2 regions of the Streptomyces sp. NPDC005281 genome follow, and region 1 is predicted to be linked to the other one. Evidence: riboswitches for the same ligand, from Rfam matches in the RefSeq annotation. Region 1 holds a riboswitch; the other holds the start of a gene.
The links. Region 1 has a riboswitch for glycine ahead of gcvP (aminomethyl-transferring glycine dehydrogenase). Riboswitches for the same ligand answer to the same signal wherever they lie in the genome.
Positions count from the first base shown of each region.

Region 1 (7,818 bases):
CGCCCGGCATCGCCGCGCACCGGCCGTACCTCGTCACCGAACTGCTGCCGGTCCTCACCCACCGAGTCACCCCGGCACCACTCCTCAGTTCGCCGGCCTGAGTCCCCGCACCTCGCGTCCGTGCCCCGCAGCCGTGCCCCTCAGGGGTAAACCAGGCTGCGGGGCACGGCGCTCTCAGCAACCCGGAGCGCCGCTCGCTCGTTAGGGCTTCCAACCGCTCGTACGAGGGAAAACGCGCTCCGCGCCCGACCGGACTAGCCCGATCCGGCCACCTCGAACCACCCGAAAGGACGGCGCAGTTGGGGTGAACCCTCCGCACGGGTGATGCGTCATCAACCTGTGAGAAGCGGTGCCCTCAAATCCCTGCGGATCGGCGCCCGTGGGGCAACACTGGGTTCCAGACCACACATCAACGGGGGGCGGCGATGAGTACCTCGAGCCGCAACACGGACACCACAGCCATCACTCACATCTCGACCCAGCGAAAGATCCCATCCATGTGCCAGCACCAGCCACCGTGTCCCGCAGCCGAATCAGCCGACCGGGAGTCCGCCCGCCATGTGGCGCATCACCCGGAGCAGGGATGGAGCCTGCTGTGCAACGGCGTTCTGCTCTTCGAGGACACCGGTGAGCTCCTGCCTGACGGCCAGATCATCGCCCCGCACCGCCCACTGGGCAGCGCGCCGGTGATGACGGCCGCCTGAGCCGCACGACCCGGGCGGCCGTGAAAGGCCGCCCAGACACACGAGGGGCCGGCCCGGAGACGTACTCTCCGAACCGGCCCCGACGCATGTCCGAGGGTGATCACTCCCCGTAGGCGTCCGCGTGCCGAGCGCCGATCAGTCCTCGTAGGCGTCCAGCGGCGGGCAGGAGCAGACGAGGTTCCGGTCGCCGTACGCCTGGTCGATGCGGCGCACCGGCGGCCAGTACTTGTCGGCGGCCGAGACACCGGCCGGGAAGACGGCCTCCTCGCGGCTGTACGGGTGCTCCCAGTCCCCGCCGAGCGCGGCGGCCGTGTGCGGCGCACCGCTCAGCGGGTTGTCGTCCACGGCCCACTCGCCGCTGCCGACCTTCTCGATCTCCGCACGGATCGCGATCATCGCGTCGCAGAACCGGTCGATCTCGCCCAGGTCCTCGGACTCGGTGGGCTCGATCATCAGGGTGCCTGCCACCGGGAACGACATCGTCGGCGCGTGGAAGCCGTAGTCGATCAGGCGCTTGGCGATGTCGTCGACGCTCACGCCGGTCGCCTTGGTGAGCGGGCGCAGGTCGATGATGCACTCGTGCGCGACCAGACCGGCCGGGCCGGTGTAGAGCACCGGGTAGTGCGGCTCCAGCCTCTTGGCGATGTAGTTGGCGGAGAGCACGGCCACCTGCGTGGCGCGCTTGAGGCCCTCGCCGCCCATCAGCCGGACGTACGACCAGGAGATGGGCAGGATGCCCGCCGAGCCCCAGGGAGCGGCCGAGATCGGGCCGACACCGGTCTCGGGACCGGCCTCCGGCTGGAGCGGGTGGTTCGGCAGGTACGGCGCCAGGTGCGCGCGCACACCGACCGGACCGACGCCGGGGCCGCCGCCGCCGTGCGGGATGCAGAAGGTCTTGTGCAGGTTCAGGTGCGAGACGTCGCCGCCGAAGTGGCCCGGCTTGGCGAGGCCGACCAGGGCGTTGAGGTTCGCGCCGTCCACGTAGACCTGGCCGCCGGCCTCGTGCACCTGGGTGCAGATGTCGGCGACGTGCTCCTCGAACACACCGTGCGTGGAGGGGTACGTGATCATCAGCACCGACAGCTCGTCGCGGTACTGCTCGATCTTGGCGCGCAGGTCCTCGACGTCGATCTCGCCGTCGTCGGCGGTCTTGACGACGACGACCTTCATGCCGGCCATCACGGCGCTGGCGGCATTGGTGCCGTGCGCCGAGGACGGGATGAGGCAGATGGTGCGCTGCTCGTCACCGTTGGCGCGGTGGTAGCCGCGGACGGCCAGCAGACCGGCCAGCTCGCCCTGCGAGCCGGCGTTGGGCTGGAGCGACACCTTGTCGTAGCCGGTGACCTCGGCGAGCTGGTCCTCCAGCTCGTGGATGAGCGTCAGGTAGCCCCGCGCCTGGTCGGCGGGCACGAACGGGTGCAGCTGCCCGAACTCGGGCCAGGTGACCGGCTCCATCTCCGTGGTCGCGTTGAGCTTCATGGTGCAGGAGCCCAGCGGGATCATGCCGCGGTCGAGCGCGTAGTCGCGGTCGGAGAGCTTGCGCAGGTAGCGCAGCATCGCGGTCTCGGAGCGGTGCTCGTGGAACACGGGGTGCGTCAGGTACGCGTCGGTGCGCAGCAGCGTGGCCGGCAGCGTGTCCTCGGTGCTCGCGTCGAGCGACTCGATGTCGCCCTCGACACCGAACGCGTTCCACACGGCGGCCAGCTGCTCGCGCGTGGTCGTCTCGTCGCACGAGATCGATACCTGGTCGGCGTCGACGGGATGGAGGTTGACGCCGTTCTCGCGAGCGGCGGCCACGGTCTCGGCGGCACGGCCAGGGACGCGCACGGTGAGCGTGTCGAAGTACGCGCCGTGGACGACCTCGACACCGCCGGCGATGAGCCCGGCGGCCAGGACCGTGGCGTAGCGGTGGGTACGCCGTGCGATGGTCCGCAGGCCGTCGGGGCCGTGGTAAACGGCGTACATGCCGGCCATGACGGCGAGCAGCACCTGAGCGGTACAGATGTTGCTCGTCGCCTTCTCGCGGCGGATGTGCTGCTCACGCGTCTGAAGGGCGAGGCGGTACGCCTTGTGCCCGTCCGCGTCCACGGACACGCCGACGAGGCGGCCGGGGAGGCTGCGCGCGAACTTCTCGCGGACCGCCATGTAACCGGCGTGCGGACCGCCGAAGCCCATCGGCACGCCGAAGCGCTGCGTGGTGCCGATGGCGATGTCCGCGCCGAGCTCGCCGGGCGAGGTCAGCAGGGTCAGGGCGAGCAGATCGGCGGCGACGGTGACGACCGCGCCCAGCTCGTGCGCCTGCTCGACGACCGGCTTGATGTGGCGTACGGCACCTGAGGCGCCCGGGTACTGGATGAGCACGCCGTTGATCTCGCGCCCGGCGAGGTCGGCCGGGATGCCGTCGCCGAGGTCGGCGACGACGATCTCGACGCCGGTCGGCTCGGCACGTGTCTCGATGACGGCGATGGTCTGCGGCAGCGCGTCCGCGTCGACCAGGAAGAGGCCCTTCTTGTTCTTGCCCATGCGGCGGGACAGCGCCATGGCCTCGGCGGCGGCGGTGCCCTCGTCGAGGAGGGACGCGCCGGAGGTCGGCAGCCCGGTCAGCTCGGCGACGACTGTCTGGAAGTTCAGCAGCGCCTCGAGGCGGCCCTGCGAGATCTCCGGCTGGTACGGCGTGTACGCGGTGTACCAGGCCGGGTTCTCCATGACGTTGCGCAGGATCACCGGCGGCGTGAACGTGCCGTAGTAACCGAGGCCGATCATCGAGCCGAGCACCTGGTTGCGGTCCGCGAGGGAGCGGAGCTCGGCCAGGACCTCGGCCTCGGTACGCGCGGCCGGCAGCTTCAGGGCCTCGGCGTTCTTGATCACATCCGGCACCGCGGCGGCGGTCAGCTCGTCGAGCGAGCCGTAGCCGACCTGCGCGAGCATCTTGGCCCGTGCTTCGGAGTCGGGTCCGATGTGGCGCTGCTCGAAGGGGATTCCCTGTTCGAGCTCGGAGAGCGGAATGCGAGGGGCGGTCATGGCGGAGGCCTCCTGGTCTGACGCGACCTTCGAGGGGCACCCCGGCACGGGTACCCCGACGGCCTCCCCCTCTGTCATCTCAACCTGAGAGTTTCACCGGACGGTCCTGCGGACGATCCGGCTTTCACCGTCGGTGAGGGCGGTGGCCATGGATCGGCACCCGCCCTGCTTTCCAGAGTGACCTCGTCCGTGCGGTACGTGAGCCTGAGAGATTCTGGGGAGGATTTGCTCCTTCGGCGCCTCCGGTGAAATCCGGAGGACTCTCCCGCACGGGATCAGCAGCCGCTTGCCAGCGTACCAGCGGCGGCCGGAGGACAGCTCGAGTGGCCGCCTTCACAGATGTGCTCTTTTGTAGTACTTACGGATGAGTTTGCGACCACTGGAGGGACCGTGCAGACCGACATCGATCCGCGCAACCTGATCGGCCGCAAGGCGTTCGACAGCAACGGCACCAAGATCGGCACGATCGACGAGGTCTACCTCGACGACGCGACCGGCGTCCCGGAATGGGCGGCCATACGCACCGGGCTGTTCAGCAGGGACGCCTTCGTACCCCTGGAGCCCAGCGAGATCATCGAGGGGACCCTGCGCATCCCCTTCGACCGGGCCCTGATCAAGGACGCCCCCGACTTCGGTGTCGGGCGCCACCTCTCACCCGAACAGGAGCTCCAGCTCTACCACCACTACGGCCTCGACGTGGCGTCGCCTCCGCCGCCGGACCGGGACTTCGGCCGGCTCGCGGGCTCGGAGGACGCCTGAGCCCCCGGGCCGGGGCCGCGCGTCCCGGCTTGCGACACCGACGGCCCGGGGCCTGCCGGCAGCCCGTCGGCGACCTCGGGTCTTCGCTCCACCAGGGGCAGCGGCTCGGCCGGCTCCAGCCGCGGATCGTCCGTCCTGAAGGTCCGCACCCGCCCGGGTCCCGAGTAGGGCGTCTCGAACCGCACGGTGACCCGGCCCAGGCCGCTCCCCTGCACCCAGCCGTGCCCGAACTCGGCATGCCGCACGTCGTGTCCGGAGGGCCAGCGCCGCTCCACGGGCGCCGTCTCCCCGGCCGCGGTGTGCTCCTCGGCCGGTTCGTCCGCGGTGTGCTCCTCGGCCGGCGGCTCGGCCACGGCCGCGGCCTGGGCGAACAGGTCCTCCTGCGTGTAGTCGGCGAGCCCTGAGACGCCGACTCCCAGCAGACGGACGCCACCGGTCGTGTCCACGCCCTCCAGCAGCCGGGCGGCGGCCTCCCGCACGACGCCGGGATCGTCCGTGGGCCCGCGCAGCGTCTCGGACCGGGTCAGGGTCGAGAAGTCGTACCTGCGCACCTTCAGCACGATCGTCCGCCCCGACAGCCCGGCCCCGCGCAGCCGCCCCACACACCGGTCCGCCAGCCGCTGCACCTCCAGCTCAACCCGGACCCGGTCGTGGATGTCCACGTCGTAGGTGTCCTCGACCGACACCGACTTGGTCTCCCGCTCCGCCACCACGGACCGCTCGTCGCGGGCCAGCGCCATCGCGAACAGCCCGTGTCCATGAGCCTTCCCCAGCAGCCGTACGAGCTCGTCCTCGCCCGCCTCGGCGAGGTCCTCGACGGTCGTGATGCCGGCCCTGCGCAGATGGTCGCCGGTGGCCGGCCCGACGCCCGGCAGCGTCCGCACCGTCATCGGCCCCAGCAGCGCCCGCTCGGTGCCGGGCTCGATCAGGACGAGGCCGTCGGGCTTGGCCTGCTCCGAGGCGATCTTCGCCAGCATCTTGGAGGCGGCGAGCCCCACCGACCCCGTGAGTCCCGTGACGGCCCGGATGTCCGCGCGCAGCTTGGCACCGGCCAGCCGGGCGGAGGCCTCGTCCCAGGCCGTCCCGCCCGCCTCCAGGTCCACGAAGGCCTCGTCCAGGCTCAGCGGCTCGACCAGCGGCGACAGGCCCCGCAGGAGCCCCATCACCTGCTCGCTGACCTCGCGGTAGAGCCCGAAACGCGGCACGAGGTAGGCGGCGTTCGGTGCGCGCCTGCGCGCCTGCGCCATGGGCATCGCGGAGTTCACCCCGAAGACGCGTGCCTCGTACGAGGCGGTGGCGACGACTCCACGGGGCCCGAGCCCGCCCACGACGACGGCCTTGCCGCGCAGGCTCGGCTTGGACGCCTGCTCCGCCGAGGCGAAGAAGGCATCCATGTCGAGATGCAGGATCGTGGGCGCGGTTCTCACATCTCCGATGCTGCCCTACGCCACTGACAATGCCCCGGCATCCCGGGGCATCGCGTCATCTGATGCGGCTCACAGCTCACACCGCACGGTTGCGGCGGCGCGCCAGCTCGTCGGCGGGATGGTGCGCGAGAAGCGTCTCACCAGTGTCCACGCGCTCTCCGTGCAACTGGGACAGGGCGCCCTCGACGTCCCGCCACACCACGCCCACGGCGATGCCGAAGATGCCCTGGCCGCCCTGGAGCAAGGCGTGGACCTCGTCCGGGGAGGTGCACTCGTAGACCGTGGCGCCGTCGCTCATCAGGGTCATGCGCTCCAGGTCCTGGAAGCCGCGCTCCCTCAGGTGCTGGACCGTGGTGCGGATGTTCTGAAGCGACACCCCGGTGTCGAGGAACCGCTTGACGATCTTCAGGACCACCACGTCCCGGAAGCTGTAGAGGCGCTGCGTCCCCGACCCGTAGGCGGGACGCACGCTGGGCTCGACCAGTCCGGTCCGTGCCCAGTAGTCCAGCTGCCGGTAGGTGATGCCCGCGGCGGCGCACGCCGTGGGCCCTCGGTAGCCGACCTCCTCGGGAACCGTCCCTCCCTCGTCCGGCACTGCCGCCGCGCGCACCGGAACATGCCCGGCCGCACCGCCCTGATGAGGGCGCCCCCCGCTCGAGCCGAGCCGAGAGCTTGGGGGAGGGTACGGGCCGCTCTCCCCCGAACCGCGTCCGGGAGCACCCCCAGCCGTACCGTCGCCGCTGCTTCTCACGCCGACCTCCGTCCTTGACCTGCCTTCTCGACGGTAGGCAGTCACCCGGGGCGCGTCAACGATCGCCACACTCGGCACGCCGAGTGATAATCACCCTAAGAGTGGTTTCCCGTGCCCTACCGCGGGGAAAGGCTAGCCGAATGCTCTCGGCACGGGCCGCGCCACACCACACTCGCCGCAGGCAAATGCCGCCCGAAGAGACCCTCCGCCCGGAAGTCTCACTGGCTGTTGGTGCCGAAGTCCTCGGGTGAGATCTGGTCGAGGAACTCGCGGAACTTCTCCACCTCGTCCTCCTGCTCGTCGGGGATCGCGATTCCCGCGTCGTCGAGCACCCCGTCACTGCCGTAGATCGGCGTTCCGGTGCGCAGCGCGAGCGCTATGGCGTCGGACGGCCTGGCACTCACCTCGACCCCGCTGGCGAAGACGAGCTCGGCGTAGAACACACCCTCACGCAGGTCGGTGATACGTACTTCCGTGAGCTCCTGGCCGACGGCCTCCAGCACGTCCTTGAACAGGTCGTGGGTCAGCGGTCGTGCGGGGGCCATGCCCTGCTGGGCGAAGGCGATCGCCGTCGCCTCCCCCGGTCCGATCCAGATGGGGAGGTAGCGGTCGCCTCCCACTTCACGCAGAAGCACGATCGGTTGGTTGGAGGGCATTTCGACCCGGACACCTACGACATCGAGCTCGTTCACACAGCAACCCTAGGCCGTGCCCGGGACGTTTGGGTAGTCGGGCACAGAACGGGTGGACGATCCGGGGCCCACGCCGGGGGCACGCGTCAGCGCAACCGCACACCCAGCGCGGTCTGCACGAGCGCCGCGTGCAGCTTCACCGTGAGGCCCGCGAGCTCCTTCGTACGGGCCTCGGCGTGCGCCCGGGTCTGCGGATTGCGGTGGCGCCGCAGCGGGGCGACCACCTGGTCCACCAGCCCCGCGTCACGCTCCGCGGCGGCCTTCATGGCCCGCAGATGGCGCGGCTCGATCCCGAAGCGGCCCAGCTCGACGACGAGCGCGGCGACGGTCACCGCCTCAGCGTCGTAGACACCGTCGGTCAGCGGGCCGATGAGTCCGTACGACTCCCACTCCTGGAGCTGCTGCTCACCGATCTCGGCGGCGGCCAGCAGCTCCTCGCGGCCCACCCGGGCCACCGTGGACCC
Region 1 covers NZ_JBEXGX010000007.1:7,117-14,934, reverse strand. The annotation lists gene ABZV42_RS12125 (hypothetical protein) at 1-101, shown strand, start outside; gene ABZV42_RS12120 (DUF5999 family protein) at 498-704, shown strand; gene gcvP (aminomethyl-transferring glycine dehydrogenase) at 840-3,725, opposite strand; glycine riboswitch at 3,908-4,003, opposite strand; gene ABZV42_RS12110 (PRC-barrel domain-containing protein) at 4,116-4,484, shown strand; gene ABZV42_RS12105 (DNA polymerase IV) at 4,409-5,911, opposite strand; gene ABZV42_RS12100 (MerR family transcriptional regulator) at 5,988-6,662, opposite strand; gene ABZV42_RS12095 (bifunctional nuclease family protein) at 6,881-7,354, opposite strand; gene ABZV42_RS12090 (MerR family transcriptional regulator) at 7,441-7,818, opposite strand, start outside.

Region 2 (7,818 bases), on a different contig from region 1:
TCGATCGCGAACTGCACGGCCTTGCGGCACGCGACGTTGTCGAACGGCTTCACCTTGGTGTTGATCGCCATGTAGACGAGACGGCCACCGTAGGTGTTGTCCGTGTTGGCCTTCTTGTCGGCGGAGCTGAGCAGCTGCGCCTGGGTCGCGGCCTGGACACCGCCACCACCGAGGTCGATCGCGTCGCCCGCGAGGACGTCCTTGTCGATCGTCTCGGCGGCGACCTTCAGGTTGACGACGATCTTGTCCGGGTACTGCTTGCGCAGCGGGTCGGACTTCGCGTCCCAGTTCTCGTTGCGCACGAGGACGGCCTGCTTGCCGTCGTCGTAGCTCTGGAACTTGTACGAGCCCGAGGACACGATGTTCTTGACGTAGTCGACGCCGTTGTCCTTGGCCTGCGGGACCGGAGCCGTCTGCGGCGAGGCGACCAGGTAGTCGAACTCCTGGAAGGCCGTCTTCAGGTGGAAGACGACGGTGGAGTCGTCCGGGGTCTCGATGGACGAGAGGCCCTTGCCGCTCTTGTCCTTGTAGGGACCCTTGTACTTGTCGCCGCCCACGAGGAACTGCTGGAAGTAGTTCGGACCGAGGGAGAGCACGTCACGCGAGAAGTTGGAGCGCTCGACCGCGTACTTGACGTCCTTGGACGTGATCGCGGTGCCGTCCTGGTACTTCACACCCGTACGCAGCTTGTACGTCCAGGTCTTGCCACCGTCGCTCGGGACACCCTTGCCGGCCGCGAGGTCCGGGACGAGGGTGTTGCCCTTCTCGCCGGCACCGGGCTGGAACGTCATCAGCGGACGGGCGTACAGCCGGGAGAGGTTGTACATGAACGCGTAGTACGTGTTGCCCGGGTCGAAGGAGTCCGGCACGTCCGAGTACTCGTACGTGACCGTGCCCCCCTTCTTCGTGGAGGCGTTGACGACGTCCGTGGTCGCTGCGTTGGCCCCAGCTGACTTCGTGGTGTCGTTGTTCTTGTTGTCATCGGCCTTGCTGCAGCCTGCAACGAGCAGACTCGCGGAGCCGATGGCCGCAATCGCGGCCAGCGCTGACCTTCGCATGATGGGCGGGTTCCCCTCCATTGTCGGAAACTTGTTGATCTCTCGGTGTGCGGCAGGCATCAGCGGCTGCGCGGGTCGAGAGCGTCGCGGAGTCCGTCGCCCAACAGGTTGAAGGCGAGGACAGTCACGAAGATGGCGAGGCCGGGCACGATCATGAACTGCGGGTCGACCTCGTAGTAGGTGACCGCTTCCCTGAGCATGCCGCCCCAAGAAGCCTGCGGGGGCTGGATACCGACCCCGAGGAAGCTCAGGGACGCCTCGAAGAGGATGTTGGTCGGGATGAGCAGCGTCGAGTAGACGATGATCGGGCCGACCAGGTTGGGCAGCAGCTCCCGGAACACGATGTAGGGGCCCTTGGCGCCCATGCCCCGGGAGGCGTCCACGAATTCCCGCTCGCGCAGGGCGAGCGTCTGGCCTCGGACGATCCGGCCCAGGTAGGGCCAGTTGAAGAAGCCGATCACGAAGATCAGGACGCAGAGGTGGAGCGGAAGCCCTTCGAGGCCGAACGCGCCGCCCTGGAGGGTGGCGGAGATGGCGATCGCGAAGAGCAGGAGGGGGAAGGCGAGGAAGGTGTCCATCAGCCGGCTGATGATCGCGTCGACGCGCCCGCCGTAGAAGCCCGCGACGACGCCGAGGATCGCGCCGATCACGTTCGACAGGATGGTCGCCCCGAAGGCGACGACCAGCGACACCCAGGAGCCCTCCAGGAGGCGGGTGGCCAGGTCGCGCCCGAACTTCGGGTCGACACCGAGCGGGTGGTCCGCGCTCATGCCGCCCATGCCGCCCTTGGGGAGCGAGGTGTTGGCGTCGATCAGGTCCTGGTTGAAGGCGTTCGGGTCCAGGCCCAGCATCGACTGGATGGGCCGGGCCAGCACGGCCAGCAGGATGAGGAGCAAGACGATGACACCGCCGGCGACCGCCACCTTGTCGCGCTTGAAGCGCGTCCAGGCGATCTGTCCCAGGGAACGGCCCTCGATCTGCCCCTTGCCGGCTCCGGCAAGCACAGCCTCTGGCTGCGCTTCCGTTGCCGCCGCGGTGGTCTCGATCGGTGCGGTCACAGTGACCCGACCCCTCTCGCCGGTGGTGACCGGCCTACGACTGCCGCTGTCTGCGGCTTGGTTCACTTGCTCGCCGGGAAGTTGACCGCAGATGGTGCGGTCCGATGACCCGGCTGATGATTCGGCTTGCACTCGCTCACAGGATCGATGACCCCGTGTCTGATGGGCGAGTCTTCAGTGCCGCCACGATCAGTTGCCAGGCCTCATGGAGAAACTATGCGCAACCGTGATGCTTGTTGGGGGATTCCGTTATCCGAACACTGGGTAACGGGAGCCGGACGACTGCCAATTGACCGCGAAGAATCCATAAGAGTCTTTTTGGTCGGAAGTCCCGCCAAAACGGGACAATCGGCACATGCTTCGGCTTCCCCGCAGGTCAGCAGCATGAGACCCACGCCACGTGAAGGCCGTGTGCAGAGTCATGATGCCAGCCGTTCTCGCACGGGCATGCGAGAGGTCCGGGATTCGGGACGCTCTCAGTACCCGCCGCGGGCCGGCGGATAGCCGTAACCGCCCGCTGTCGGGACCTGCGCCGGGGCCGCGTGCGCCTCACGGTCGTAGAACGGGCGTGCGTTCGCGCGCAGCCACATCGCCACCGGGTCGAACTCGTCCGACATCGCGACGGTGGAGACCGGCAGCCCGTCCGGGACGGCGCCGATCGACTGCTGCATCATCGCCCGCACCGAGTCGACGGCGGGCGGTGACGTGTCGTACACGTCGAGGCCGATGGCCAGATACGGCGCCCCGAGCGCGGGTTGGACCCAGGCTCGGCGCAACGACCGTACGGCCGGGGTGAGATGGGCGTTCTGGGTGATCAGGGCGTAGAACTGCGGGATCTCGATGGCGGGTTCGGACAGCCGCAGCGGACCCGCCGGCTGGCGCTCCAGACCCGTGGCGATCCGGCGCAGATCCAGCCAGGGCACGCCGAGGCCCCCGCCCGGGGCGTGCGGATTGAGCCAGAGCCCGAACTGGTCCGGGTACAGGGTGCGGGCGACGTCCAGGCCGTCCACGACCTCGTAGCTGCGGTTCCAGCCGCTGGCCGAGAGTTCCTGGGCCGAGGTGACGCAGGGCGCGTACCCGAAGCCGTCCACCGGCATGTTCCCGTACTGGGCGTCGGGGGAGCCGGCCTGGCCGTGCCACAGCAGCATCCACACCTGGCCGGACGACGGGGTCGCGAGCGCGCGAAGGAGCGCCTCGTAGGCGTCGTAACGCCCGGGAGTCACCTGGCGCAGCATGTGCTCGACCTGCCCGGCCGCGGCCGTGCCCGACGCGCTCACCCTCAACCGCCCCTTCGCGAACAATTCACGACGAACTCATCCCTTACGCCCGAGGCACCGGTCCGATATGCGTCAACACCTCGTCCAGGCCATGAAACCAGCTTATGCGGCGATCGTGCTCCGCCGGGGGAAGCAGTCGAGAGCCGGGACCGCCCCCGCGGGCCCGCAGAGGGCCCGGCGGGGCCGGCGCGCGGGCGCTCCTGGCGGGCGTCGTTCAGTGACCGTGCTGGTAGAAGGGGCGCACCTGGGCCCGCATCCAGTCGCCGACCGGGTCCTGCGCCACGTCGAGAAGAACCAGGTTCACCGCGATGTTCACCGGGACCCGGCCGAGGGCGCGGCCCAGGGCGTCCAGCGGCACGGCGCGGACGTCGCCCTCCCACATCGAGAGCTCGACGCCGATGAACATCACCGGTTCGTCGCCCTCGATGCTGGCGAGACAGCGACGGGCGCTCAGGACGACGCCGGTCGCGGCGAACTCCGCCGAGGCCGCGGCGAGGAAGTCCATCGGATCGTCCTGCCAGTCGGGCTCGAAGAGCCGCACGCGGCCCCCGCTGGAGGCCCCGTCCAGCTCGGACCGCCCGGCCCGGCACAGCTCGGCGACGGCCATCGGCGGCAGCGGTACGCCGACCACACCGTCCGGGTTCACCGCGAGGCCGACCTGCGGCGGAAGCCCGCGGGCGAACTCCACGGCGGGCGCGATCGTGAACGACATGTGACTGCCGACGACCTGGCGGAACTGCTCCTCGGAGCTGAAGACGGGGACGTACACCTGGCCCCCGATGTCCATCGTGGGCAGATCGAGCGCACCGCTCTGCGGTCCGCCGCCGTTGGGCAGCGGCACCCACACGAAGCTGCGGCCGAGCACCTCGACGATGCGAGCGCCCGCCGAGGGGCCCGCGGGCATGCCGAGGGAGGCGGACAGCACCTCCTCCAGCTCGTTGCCGGGCCAGCCGCCGTGCGGATGGGGGTGCGCCTGTGCCGGAAAGTCCATCTGTCTACCGCCTGCTTCGAACCGTTGTTCCGGCTGGAAAGGTTAGTGGGCCACCGCCACCGGTCAGTGGCCGAAGTCGATCCTGCGCAGCACGTCCGCCGCGTCCCGGTCGATCAGCACCGCCGAGCCGCAGCCCTCGGGCAGGTCTCCCCGCTCGGCGGCCCGCAGCAGCCGGGCGGCCGCGCCGCGATGGCGGGCGAAGGCGTAGCGCGACACGCCCCGGCCGCGCTCGCGCTGACCGTCCAGCGCGGTGCCCGGCGTGACGTCGAGCAGCAGCAGGTGCAGCGCGCCGCCGCGGCGCCGGGCCTCGCGGACGAGCCAGCGCCGCACCCAGGCCTGCGTGCCGCAGTCGTGCACGACGAGTCCGCCGCCCTCGCGCAGGGCACGGCGCAGGCCGGCGTAGTGCGCGAGGCGGACCAGGGGGCGGTAGAGCGCGTACGGCAGCAGCCCGGCCATCCGGCCGTCCCAGCGGTCGCGGGTGTCCTGCGAGTCGACCCGCGGGCCCCGCACCGCCCGCCGCATCAGCGTCGACTTGCCGCTGCCGGGCAGTCCGGTGACCACGACGAGGTCGCGGGCCCCGAAGCGGAGACCGTGCGGACTGTGCCCGACCCGGTCGCGCAGATCGCGCACGACGGCCGCCGGAAGCGGTCCGCGGGCCTTTCGGGCCGGTGCGCCGGCCTGCTCGGGCAGTGCGAGACCCGTGGCCGTCGCGTACGCCGTGGTCCTGTTCACCGTGACCGTCCTCCCCTTGGACGTGGAGTCCCATCTCCGTCGAGTGTAAAGAGAAGGTAATGCCCGGCGCTTCCCATTTCCGTGCGCGGACTGCCACAGCCCCGTCACAGATGACGGGCTGCCGCGATCGGGGAACGCGTGCGATGATGGCCGCGCCAACTGCATACCGGCCGCTTGAATCCGCGCGGGAGAGTCCTGGGTACGTGTACCCGGGCGCCGAAGGAGCAAGTCCCTCCCTTGAATCTCTCAGGCCCCGTTACCGCGCGGGCGAGGCACATCTGAAAAGCGGGCCGCTGAACCAGTGGCCCCACCCAAGGTGCAAATCAGGACCACCGTTTCGTGGTGTCTTGATGAACCTCTCAGGTTCCGATGACAGATGGGGAGGAACGACCTCGCCGTCATGCCTTGGGAGCCAGACCGATGAGCAGCAACGCACCCCGTCACACCGCGCTCGATGCCCTGCATCGCTCGCTCGGCGCGACCATGACCGACTTCGCGGGCTGGGACATGCCGCTGCGCTACGGCTCGGAACGCGACGAGCACGTCGCCGTCCGCACTAAGGCCGGGCTCTTCGACCTCTCCCACATGGGCGAGATCACCGTCACCGGCCCCGAGGCGGCGGCCCTGCTGAACCACGCGCTGGTCGGCAACATCGCCACCGTCGGCGTCGGACGCGCCCGCTACACGATGATCTGCCAGGAGGACGGCGGCATCCTGGACGACCTGATCGTCTACCGGCTGGCCGAGTACGAATACATGGTCGTCGCCAACGCCTCCAACGCCCAGGTGGTGCTGGACGCGCTGACCGGGCGAGCGGCCGGTTTCGACGCCGTCGTGCGCGACGACCGTGACGCCTACGCGCTGATCGCCGTGCAGGGCCCCGAGTCCCCCGGCATCCTCAAGGCGGTCACCGACGCGGACCTCGACGGCCTGAAGTACTACGCGGGCCTGCCGGGCACCGTGGCCGGTGTTCCGGCCCTGATCGCCCGCACCGGCTACACAGGCGAGGACGGCTTCGAGCTGTTCGTCGCCCCCGCCGACGCCGAGAAGGTGTGGCAGGCCCTCACCGACGCGGGCACCCCGGCCGGTCTCGTGCCCTGCGGTCTGTCCTGCCGCGACACGCTGCGCCTGGAGGCCGGCATGCCGCTGTACGGCCACGAGCTGACCACCGCGCTGACCCCCTTCGACGCCGGCCTCGGCCGGGTCGTGAAGTTCGAGAAGGACGGCGACTTCGTCGGGCGCGCCGCGCTGGAGGAGGCCGCCTCCCGTGCCGAGCAGAACCCGCCGCGGGTCCTCGTCGGCCTGATCGCCGAGGGCCGCCGGGTGCCGCGCGCCGGGTACTCGGTCGTCGCCGACGGCAAGGTGATCGGCGAGATCACCTCCGGCGCCCCCTCCCCCACGCTGGGCACGCCGATCGCGATGGCGTACGTCGACGCCGTGCACGCCGCGCCGGGCACCACCGGTGTGGGCGTCGACATCCGGGGCAGCCACGAACCGTACGAGGTCGTGGCGCTGCCGTTCTACAAGCGCCAGAAGTAGCACCGGGCCGGCCGGACCGGACCGGCAGGACACCGATGCCCGCCGGGCGCCGGTCCTGACGGGTGGCGCCCGCCGGGCCCCTGGACGTGACCCTGGGCACATCCGCCCGGTCACCCACGCTTCCCTCCATCAGCACTCCACCGCGTACAGGAGAATTCAGGCCATGAGCAACCCCCAGCAGCTGCGTTTCAGCAAGGAGCACGAGTGGCTGTCCGTCGCCGAGGACGGCGTCGCGACGGTCGGCATCACCGAGTTCGCGGCCAACGCGCTCGGCGATGTCGTCTACGCCCAGCTCCCGGAGGTCGGTGACACGGTGGCCGCGGGCGAGTCCTGCGGCGAACTGGAGTCGACCAAGTCCGTCAGCGACCTGTACTCCCCGGTGAACGGCGAGGTCGTCGAGGCCAACCAGGACGTCGTGGACGACCCGGCCCTGGTCAACTCCGCCCCCTTCGAGGGCGGCTGGCTGTTCAAGGTGCGCGTCGCGGGCGAGCCCGAGGACCTGATGTCCGCCGACGAGTACACCGCCTTCACGGCCGGCTGAGGAGTCACCGCATGTCGCTCATGAACACCCCCCTGCACGAGCTCGACCCGGACGTCGCGGCCGCCGTCGACGCCGAGCTGCACCGCCAGCAGTCGACCCTCGAGATGATCGCCTCGGAGAACTTCGCTCCGGTCGCCGTCATGGAGGCCCAGGGCTCGGTCCTGACCAACAAGTACGCCGAGGGCTACCCGGGCCGCCGCTACTACGGCGGCTGCGAGCACGTCGACGTGGCCGAGCAGATCGCCATCGACCGGGTCAAGGAGCTGTTCGGCGCCGAGTACGCCAACGTGCAGCCCCACTCGGGCGCCTCCGCCAACCAGGCCGCGCTGTTCGCGATGGCCAAGCCCGGCGACACCATCCTCGGCCTCGACCTGGCCCACGGCGGTCACCTGACCCACGGGATGCGGCTGAACTTCTCCGGCAAGCAGTTCAACGTGGTCGCGTACCACGTGGACGAGGCCGGCCTGGTCGACATGGCCGAGGTCGAGCGGCTCGCCAAGGAGCACCGCCCGAAGGTGATCATCGCGGGCTGGTCGGCGTACCCGCGCCAGCTCGACTTCGCCGAGTTCCGCCGGATCGCGGACGAGGTCGAGGCCCTCCTGTGGGTCGACATGGCCCACTT
Region 2 covers NZ_JBEXGX010000023.1:84,473-92,290, forward strand. The annotation lists gene ABZV42_RS28810 (ABC transporter substrate-binding protein) at 1-1,058, opposite strand, end outside; gene ABZV42_RS28815 (ABC transporter permease) at 1,118-2,116, opposite strand; gene ABZV42_RS28820 (enhanced serine sensitivity protein SseB C-terminal domain-containing protein) at 2,593-3,393, opposite strand; gene ABZV42_RS28825 (enhanced serine sensitivity protein SseB) at 3,608-4,384, opposite strand; gene ABZV42_RS28830 (AAA family ATPase) at 4,448-5,116, opposite strand; glycine riboswitch at 5,292-5,388, shown strand; gene gcvT (glycine cleavage system aminomethyltransferase GcvT) at 5,537-6,655, shown strand; gene gcvH (glycine cleavage system protein GcvH) at 6,819-7,196, shown strand; gene glyA (serine hydroxymethyltransferase) at 7,208-7,818, shown strand, end outside.
Region 2: another riboswitch for glycine. It lies ahead of gcvT (glycine cleavage system aminomethyltransferase GcvT); the one in region 1 lies ahead of gcvP (aminomethyl-transferring glycine dehydrogenase).